2 regions of the Mesorhizobium sp. M8A.F.Ca.ET.202.01.1.1 genome follow, and region 1 is predicted to be linked to the other one. Evidence: predicted binding sites of a transcription regulator. Region 1 holds the regulator's gene; the other holds the start of a gene.
What was found. Region 1 encodes PhoB, which activates phosphate uptake and scavenging genes when phosphate is short. Its sites were predicted from a motif close to TGTCATNNANCTGTCAT; they were not measured.
Positions count from the first base shown of each region.

Region 2: EN845_RS32235 (PhoX family phosphatase) is a predicted target of PhoB. The motif match lies at 2,018-2,034, and genes of this name have one in related genera.

Region 1 covers NZ_SRUN01000007.1:229,047-233,414, forward strand. Annotated here, with positions in the region: gene pstA (phosphate ABC transporter permease PstA) at 1-396, shown strand, start outside; gene pstB (phosphate ABC transporter ATP-binding protein PstB) at 393-1,196, shown strand; gene phoU (phosphate signaling complex protein PhoU) at 1,222-1,929, shown strand; gene phoB (phosphate regulon transcriptional regulator PhoB) at 1,948-2,637, shown strand; gene EN845_RS17555 (ROK family protein) at 2,895-4,139, opposite strand.
Region 2 covers NZ_SRUN01000026.1:18,797-23,164, reverse strand. Annotated here, with positions in the region: gene EN845_RS32250 (sensor histidine kinase) at 1-441, shown strand, start outside; gene EN845_RS32245 (response regulator transcription factor) at 438-1,100, shown strand; gene EN845_RS32240 (hypothetical protein) at 1,328-1,819, opposite strand; gene EN845_RS32235 (PhoX family phosphatase) at 2,096-4,099, shown strand; gene EN845_RS32230 (hypothetical protein) at 4,234-4,368, shown strand, end outside.

The DNA.
Region 1 (4,368 bases):
CCGGTCGTGGTGCGCACCACCGAGGACATGCTCAACCTGGTGCCGAACGCGCTGCGTGAAGCCGGCACCGCGATCGGCGCGCCGCGCTGGGTGGTCATCAAATCTGTCGCTTACCGCGCCGCGCTCTCCGGCATCGTCACCGGCATATTGCTCGCCATCGCCCGCATCTCCGGCGAGACGGCGCCGCTGCTCTTCACCGCGCTCAACAACCAGTTCTGGTCGAGCAATCTCAACGCGCCGATGGCCAGCCTGCCTGTCACCATCTTCCAGTTCGCTCTCAGCCCCTATGAGGAATGGCAGCAACTGGCATGGACCGGCGCACTCATAATCACCCTGACGGTTCTCGGCCTGAGCATTTTCGCCCGCAGCCTTACCGGACGCAGAGAGGACAGATGAAACCGATGTTGTCCACCGAGTTGAACACGCCCGAAGTGGCCGTGGATAAGGCCAAGATCGAGGTCAAGAACCTCAACTTCTACTACGGCCAGTCGAAGGCGTTGAAGGATATCAGCCTGTCGCTGCCCGAGCGCAGCGTCACCGCCTTCATCGGCCCGTCGGGCTGCGGGAAGTCGACGCTGCTGCGCGTCTTCAACCGCATCTACGAGCTCTACCCGAAGCAGAGCGCCGACGGCCAGGTGCTGCTCGACGGCCAGAACATCCTCGACCGCTCGCAGGATCTCAATCTCCTGCGCACCAAGATCGGCATGGTGTTCCAGAAGCCGACGCCGTTCCCGATGTCGATCTACGAGAACATCGCTTTCGGCGTCCGTCTCTACGAGAAGATCAGCAAGTCCGAGATGGACGGCCGTGTCGAACAGGCGCTGAAGCGCGCGGCATTGTGGACCGAGGTCAAGGACAAGCTCAACGCCAGCGGCCTCAGCCTGTCGGGCGGCCAGCAGCAGCGTCTTTGCATCGCCCGCACCGTGGCGGTGAAGCCGGAAGTCATCCTGCTCGACGAACCAGCGTCGGCGCTCGATCCGCTGTCGACCGCCAAGATCGAGGAACTGATCGACGAGCTGCAGGCCGACTACACGATCGTCATCGTCACCCACAACATGCAGCAGGCGGCGCGCGTGTCGCGCCAGACGGCGTTCATGTATCTGGGCGAACTGGTCGAATTCGACAAGACCGAGAAGATCTTCACGTCGCCTCGCGAGAAGCGCACGCAGGACTACATCACCGGCCGCTTCGGCTGATATCACGCATACGAGGACCAGGATCATGGCCGAACACACAGTCGCAGCCTTCGATGAGGATCTCGGACAGATCAGCAGGCTGATCAGCGACATGGGCGATCTCGCCGGCACGATGGTCGGCGGCGCCACCAAGGCTCTGCTGAATTCCGACAACGCGCTGGCACAGCGCGTCGTCTCCGACGACGCCATCATGGATGCGCGCCAGCGCGAACTCGACGACCGCGCCATCACCCTGATCGCCAAGCGCCAGCCGATGGCCGACGATCTGCGTCATGTCGTCGGCTCGATCCGCATGGCGGGCGACCTCGAGCGCATCGGCGACCTTGCCAAGAACATCGCCAAGCGCGTCGGTTCCGTCGGCCTCACCGCCACGCCGCGCGACCTGTCGCACTCGATCGATTCCATGGCGCAGCTGGTGCTGATCCAGGTGCAGGGCGTGGTCGAGGAATATGCGGCCGGCGATGCCGCCGCCCTCGCCAAGCTCAGGAATGACGACGAACGCATCGACGTCAAATACACCTCGGTGTTCCGCGAACTGCTGACCTACATGATGGAGGATCCGCGCAACATCACGGCTTGCACGCATCTCTTGTTCTGCGCCAAGAATCTCGAGCGCATCGGCGACCATGTGACCAACATCGCCGAGAATGCGTATTATGTGCTGACCGGAACGCAACTGCCCGCCAATCGTCCTAAGCAGGACGAGACGGCGATGTCGGCGCCGGCGGCTTGACGATAGGATGATCTGCCAATGATCGCGCCACGCATCATGGTGGTGGAGGACGAGGAGCCGCTCGGCGTGCTCCTCCGCTACAATCTGGAATCGGAAGGCTATCAGGTCGAGGTGGTGACGCGCGGCGACGAAGCCGAGATCCGCCTCCAGGAGAATGTGCCCGACCTCCTGGTGCTCGACTGGATGGTGCCGGCGGTTTCCGGCATCGAACTCTGTCGGCGCCTGCGAATGCGGCCCGAGACCGAGAGGTTGCCGATCATCATGCTGACGGCGCGCGGTGAGGAGAGCGACCGCGTGCGTGGCCTTTCGACCGGCGCCGACGACTATCTGGTCAAGCCGTTCTCGACGCCGGAATTCATGGCCCGGGTCAAGGCGCTGCTGCGTCGCGCCAAGCCGGAAGTGCTGTCCAGCGTGCTCAAGGTCGGCGACATCGTGCTCGACCGTGAATCGCACCGGGTCTATCGCAAGAAGAGCGAAATCCGGCTCGGACCGACCGAGTTCCGGCTGCTCGAATTCATGATGCGCCATCCCGGCCGGGTGTTCTCGCGCAGCCAGTTGCTCGACAATGTCTGGGGCGAGACGATCTATATCGACGAGCGCACGGTGGACGTACATGTCGGCCGGCTGCGCAAAGCGGTCAACAATGGCCGCATGCCCGACGTCATCCGCACCATCCGCGGAGCGGGCTACGCGATCAGGGAAGACTAGGTCGAGGGCGGCTACGCCCCTGACTTCGTCATCCGCGAGCGAAGCGACGCGGCGCAGACCCGAGGATCCATGCCGGGACCTCGACGCGTCGCCGCAGTGCAGAATTCTGCGCCGTTGCACTCTACGATCGAGGTCACGGCATGGATCCCAGGGTCTCCGCGACGCCGCTTCGCGGCTGCTCCGCCCAGGGATCACGACCTTGAGGGCGCTCGGCCAACCTCCAGCATTGGTGGTGATTCATTCACCGGAGCGTTCGCTCAGGCCACGCTCTTCCCAGCACTGCCTCTCGCCTGCACTCCCGGCGCGAAAATCTCCTGGTCGACGAAGGTCAAGGCGCGCATGGCGCAGCCTTCGCGGATGAGCGGCAGTTCGTTCGGCTCGGTGTCGAAGGAAATCGATTCCGAATGCTGGCCGCCGGCGGTCTGGGCGATGGCCTCGCGCAAGGCCGGCTCGATCAGATCGAAGGCGGCGGCACTGACACCGACCATGGCGACCGGCGCCGGGTCGATCAGCGCGAACAGGCTGCCCAGCCCATAGCCCAGCGCCTCGCCCGCCTTGCGATAGGCTTCGCGCTCCGGTCCGTCTTTCTCCCTTGCCGTCGCGGCGAGTGTCCGCATCTGCGCGTCGCTGACATCGGCGACCGGTTCGGCGTCCTCGCCAAGCTGCCTGGCATTACGCCAGATGGCATAGTTGCCGGCATAGGCCTCGACGCAGCCGCGCCGCCCGCAACGGCAGAGCGCGCCGCCCGGGCGATGGATCATGTGGCCGAATTCGCCGCCCGATGAATGGGTGCCGGTGAACAGTTCGCCCTTGAGCACCAGGCCCATGCCGATGCCGTGCGAGAGCAGGATGGCGATGAAGTCGTCGCGGTAGCGTTGAGGGTCGCGCCAGCGCAACGCCACCGCCATCATGTTGCAGTCGTTCTCCATGGTGGCGGGGATGCCGAATTCGGCTTCGAGTATGTCGGCGAAGGCAATGTCCGTCTGCGGCGTGATCGGCGACCACAGCATGGCACGCGCCTTGGTGTCGGTGATGCCCTGGATCGCCAGCGCGATGCGGGCAACACTGCGGATATCGAGATCGGGGTCCTCGATGCGGCGGCGCACTATTGCCGTGCATTCGCCGATCAGCGCCTCGCGCGACATGGTCAGCGTGTCCAGCCGGCGCTGCTCCTCGGCGACCACCTGGCCGGCATAATCGATGACGGCGACGGATAGGAAATTCAGCGACAGCACCACGGTCATCACAGCCGCGGCCTCGGGGTTGAGGCCGAGGCCAACCTGCGGCCGGCCGCGTTTGAGCGAGCCGGCCTCGTTCGGCTTGCCTTCGGTCAGGATACCTTCGCCGATCAGGTCGGCGGATATCGCCGATATGGTCGAGTGGCTGAGGCCAGTGGTGGCGGCGATCTCGGTGCGCGAGGGCTGACCATCCCGGCGCACGGCTGCAATCACCATTGCGCGGTTGCGCCGGCGCAGATCGTCGTGGCGGATTCCCACCGACATGCTTTCCCTCCCGGCTGCCGCGGTTCTTGATCCCCCTCGAATACCTCCGGCAACAGGGTCAAACACTGGCAGAAGCGGCCGGTGCTGTCATTTATTTATTGCGAGGCTCGAAAAAAAATTTCTGGCACCTCAAAATCCATCAGAATCGATGTTGACAGTGTTCTGGCGATGGACCAGTGTTTTTTCGAGGCTCGAAAAAATAGAGCCTTTGTGCCGGCCTTCGGGCCAG
Region 2 (4,368 bases), on a different contig from region 1:
ATGCGCGAGATTCGCGGCATCTGCACCGGCCTGGTGCTGCCGCAGATAGAAACGGCGGCGGCGGCGGACGTGTTGCGGCTGGCCGTCGAGGAACATGAGCACCGGACGGGCACGTCGGTGACGCTTACGCTGCCCAAACATTTGCCCGAGCCCGGCGCTTCTGAGAAGATCAGTGTCTATCGCTTCGTGCAGGAGGGGCTGAACAATGCCTACCGCCACGGACGGGGCAAGGATCAGGCGGTGCGTGCGGGAATGAAGAATGGCCGGCTTTTCGTCGAAGTGTCGGATGGCGGGCCGGGCTTCGATCCGGCTCGGGCCGAGGGGTTGGGGCTGGCCGGCCTCAGGGAGCGGGTTGAAAGCATTGGCGGACAGTTCGAAACCCTGACGGGGCCGAAGGGCACGAAACTGGTGATCCGTTTTTCGGTCGAGGAGCAAGCATAATGGGCGCCATCCGCATCGCCATTGTCGACGACCATCCTCTCTTCCGCGAGGGTGTGACACGCAGCCTGTCGGAGATCGGAGGCTTCGAGGTGGTCGGAGAAGGGGCTACCGCGCAGGACGCGGAACGCATCGCCTCGACCGTGCAGCCCGACATATTGCTGCTCGACATTTCCATGCCCGGCGGCGGCCTGGCCGCGGTTGCAAGCATCCTTGCCGACCATCCCGCCCAGAAGATCGTCATGCTGACCGTTTCGGAGGCCAATGCCGACGTGACCAAGGCCCTGAACGCGGGGGTGCACGGCTATATCCTCAAAGGAGTCGGGTCGCGCTCGCTTGCCGATATCCTGCGCAACGTGGCGGCCGGCGAAAGCTATCTTTCGCCGATGTTGTCGGCCCGGCTGCTTTCCGATGTGCAGTCGTTGCAGCCCACCAACGGCGTGGCGGACCGGCTGCGGCAACTCACCGGCCGACAGACCGAAATCCTGCGGCTGGTGGCGGAAGGACTGAGCAACAAGGAAGTTGCCTTGCGCCTGGAACTGCAGGAGAAGACCGTCAAGCACCACATGACGGGGGTGCTGTCGAAACTCAGCGTGCGGAACCGCACCGAGGCTGCCCTCATGATGCGCGAGTTTCGCGACCGCGAGAGGGACTTCTCATAGAGCGGTTCGGCGTCGTTGGAATCGCCGACTTACGGCAACGCAGCCAGGGAAAGCGCTACGTGCTTTCCCTGGAATTCTCCAAGTCATCGCAGCATTGGAACACAGCGCGAAAACGAGGTCACCTCCGCCGGGGGGCGGCGGAGGTGACGTGTGAAGCTGGTCGTTGCCTGTTGACCAGCTTCACAAGGCCTAGATTTCAGAAGGCCGAGATTTCAGAAGGCCAAGGTTCAGAGGGCCTTGAGGCGGCTGACATCGGCCGGTGTGGCCGGGCGGTCGATGATCGTGCGGTCGAGCGCATCCTTCATCCTGAAACGGCCGTTCTCGATCTTTTCCGTTATGCCGTCGGGGTGCTGAACCGTAATCTTGTTGCCGTCCACGTCGATCTCGTCGCCGGTGATGGCGTTGACATGGCTGCTCTTCCCGCTCTGGCCCTTGCCGGACCCTGAATTGCCGCCACCGTTATCAGCGCCATTTCCGTTGCCGTTGTTGCCGCCGCCGTTGCCGTTTCCATTGTTGCCGCCGCCGTTTCCGCCGCCGCTATTCCCACCGCCACCGCCGCCGTCATTGCCACCCCCACCCTTGCCGGCGAGTGCGGTCGCGGCCTCGATTCCAGGCACGAAGCCATGAAAGGCAATTCCATAGGGAGCGATGGTCAGCGCCAGAAGCGCCGCCGATCCGAAAGCCAGCCGGCAACAACGGGCCGTTATCGATCCGTGCATCCTGAACTCCGTCGATTGAGCCGGCGCGCCCACCCCAACGTTGCAGTGCAACCAACATCGCCGAAACACGTGGTGACCGGAAGCGACCTCCGACCGTTGCGTTTGTCCTCCAGGACCTTTGCAGGCGCAAGATTGGACTAAAGTCCGAGGTCCGACGTGAAAAACGATGTCGTGAGGGGAGCGGCAGCGCGGATACCATGTCACGAAAATGTGATCAGCCGACTGTAAGGCGGTCGATCAGGCAACAAGCTCCAGCCAATCCAGCCAGAGGCTCTCATGACCGAACATCGCTCCCCCGACGCCCGATTCCGCACCAGCCTGCTCGAGGAAAACGAAGGCCCGGCCAACAATCCCAGCGAAAACCACACGATGGGCGAGATCATCGCCGCGCGGTTTTCGCGCCGGGGTTTCCTCAAGGGTTCGCTTGCCGTCTCGGCGATCGCCGCCACCGTCAGCCCGCTGGCGATGATCGCCGCCGACGATGCCCGCGCCGCGGAAGGCTCGGCCTTCAAGTTCGACGAGCTGGAGGCCGGCATCGACGACAAGCACCATGTCGCGCCGGGCTACGACGCCGATGTGTTGCTGCGCTGGGGCGATCCGCTGTTTGCCGATTCGCCGGAATTCGATCCGACCAAGCAGTCGGCACAAGCCCAGGCCAGGCAGTTCGGCTACAACAACGACTATGTCGGCTATATCGCGATCGATGGCTCGGCGGAACATGGCCTGCTGGTGGTCAACCACGAATACACCAACCCGCATCTGATGTTCCCGGGCATCGTCAAGATCGTCGAGAAGGACGGCAAGAAGGCGGCCGAGGTGGCGCCGCTCTCGAAGGAGCAGGTCGATGTCGAGATGGCCGCGCATGGCGGCACCATCGTCGAGATCCGCAAGGACGGCGGCAAATGGCAGGTTGTGCGTGACGGCAAGCTCAACCGCCGCATTACCTCCAACACCGAGATGGCGCTGTCCGGCCCGGTCGCCGGCCATGACCGCGTCAAGACCAATGCCGATCCGTCCGGGACGAAAGTCTTCGGCACGATCAACAACTGCGCCGGCGGCGTCACGCCCTGGGGCACCTATGTGATGGCCGAGGAGAACATCCATGGCTATTTCTCCGGCGAGCTGCCGGAAGGCCACAAGGAAGCCGCCAACTACAAGCGCCTCGGCATCCCGGAAGGCGCCTATGAATGGGGCGCGCATTACGACCGCTTCAACCTGGCCAAGGAGCCGAACGAGCCCAACCGCTTCGGCTGGATCGTCGAGGTCGATGTCCACGACCCGGATTCGGTGCCGCGCAAGCGCACCGCCATGGGCCGCTTCAAGCATGAGGGCGCCGAATCGATCGTCGCCAAGGACGGCCGCGTCGTCTTCTATCTCGGCGACGACGAGCGCTTCGACTATGTCTACAAATTCGTCACCAAGGGCATGTTCAATGCCGGAGACCGCGCGGCCAACAAGGACCTGCTCGACGACGGCACACTGCATGTCGCCAGATTCGCCGAGGACGGCTCGGTCGAATGGATGCCTATCGTGTTCGGCCAGGGTCCGCTGACGGCGGAAAACGGCTTTGCCGGCCAGGCCGACGTGCTGATCGAGACGCGCCGCGCCGCCGACCTGCTTGGCGCCACCAAGATGGACCGGCCCGAAGACATCCAGCCCAATGCCGGCAACGGCAAGGTCTATGTCATGCTGACCAACAATTCCAAGCGCAAGGCCGATCAGGTCGACGCCGCCAACCCGCGCGACGGGAATGCCTTCGGCCACATCATCGAGATCGTCGAGGACGGCGGCGATTTCGCCGCCACAAAGGGCAAGTGGGAAGTGCTGCTGAAATGCGGCGACCCGTCGGTGGCCGATGTCGGCGCCACCTTCTCCACCGCGACGACGGCCAATGGCTGGTTCGGCATGCCCGACAATTGCGCGATCGATTCGGCCGGGCGCCTGTGGGTCGCCACCGACGGCCAGGGCCCGAAGGCCACCGGCCGCACCGATGGCCTGTGGGCGGTGGACACGGAAGGATCGGCGCGGGCGACCTCGAAACTGTTCTTCCGGGTGCCGATCGGGGCCGAGATGTGCGGCCCGCTGTTTACGCCGGACGATCAGACCGCCTTCGTCGCCGTCCAGCATCCGGGCGACGGCGGCGAGGACTGGGACGCGTTTGGCCGGCCTTCCTATTATGAGGACCTGTCGACCCGCTGGCCCGATTTCAAGCCCGACATGCCGGTACGGCCTGCGGTCGTGGCGATCACCAAACAGGGCGGCGGCAAGATCGGCGTCTGACGTCGAGCGAGACAAAACGAGAGGGGCTTCGGCGATCCGCGGCCCCTTTTTTTTGCGCGGCATTGCATTCAAGCCTCGGGAAAGATTGGCAATTTACACATGGCGCCCTAAATCGTGATGAGGAGATCATCGCCATGCCCAAGTCGATCTACGACCGTGGCCTGCTCAAACCTGACGAAGTGGCCACGTTGCAACGTGTCTTCGATGAGGCCTGCCGCCGACGGCAAGCGCATCCCGAATCCACGGAGGCGCGTGAATTGGCCCTCACC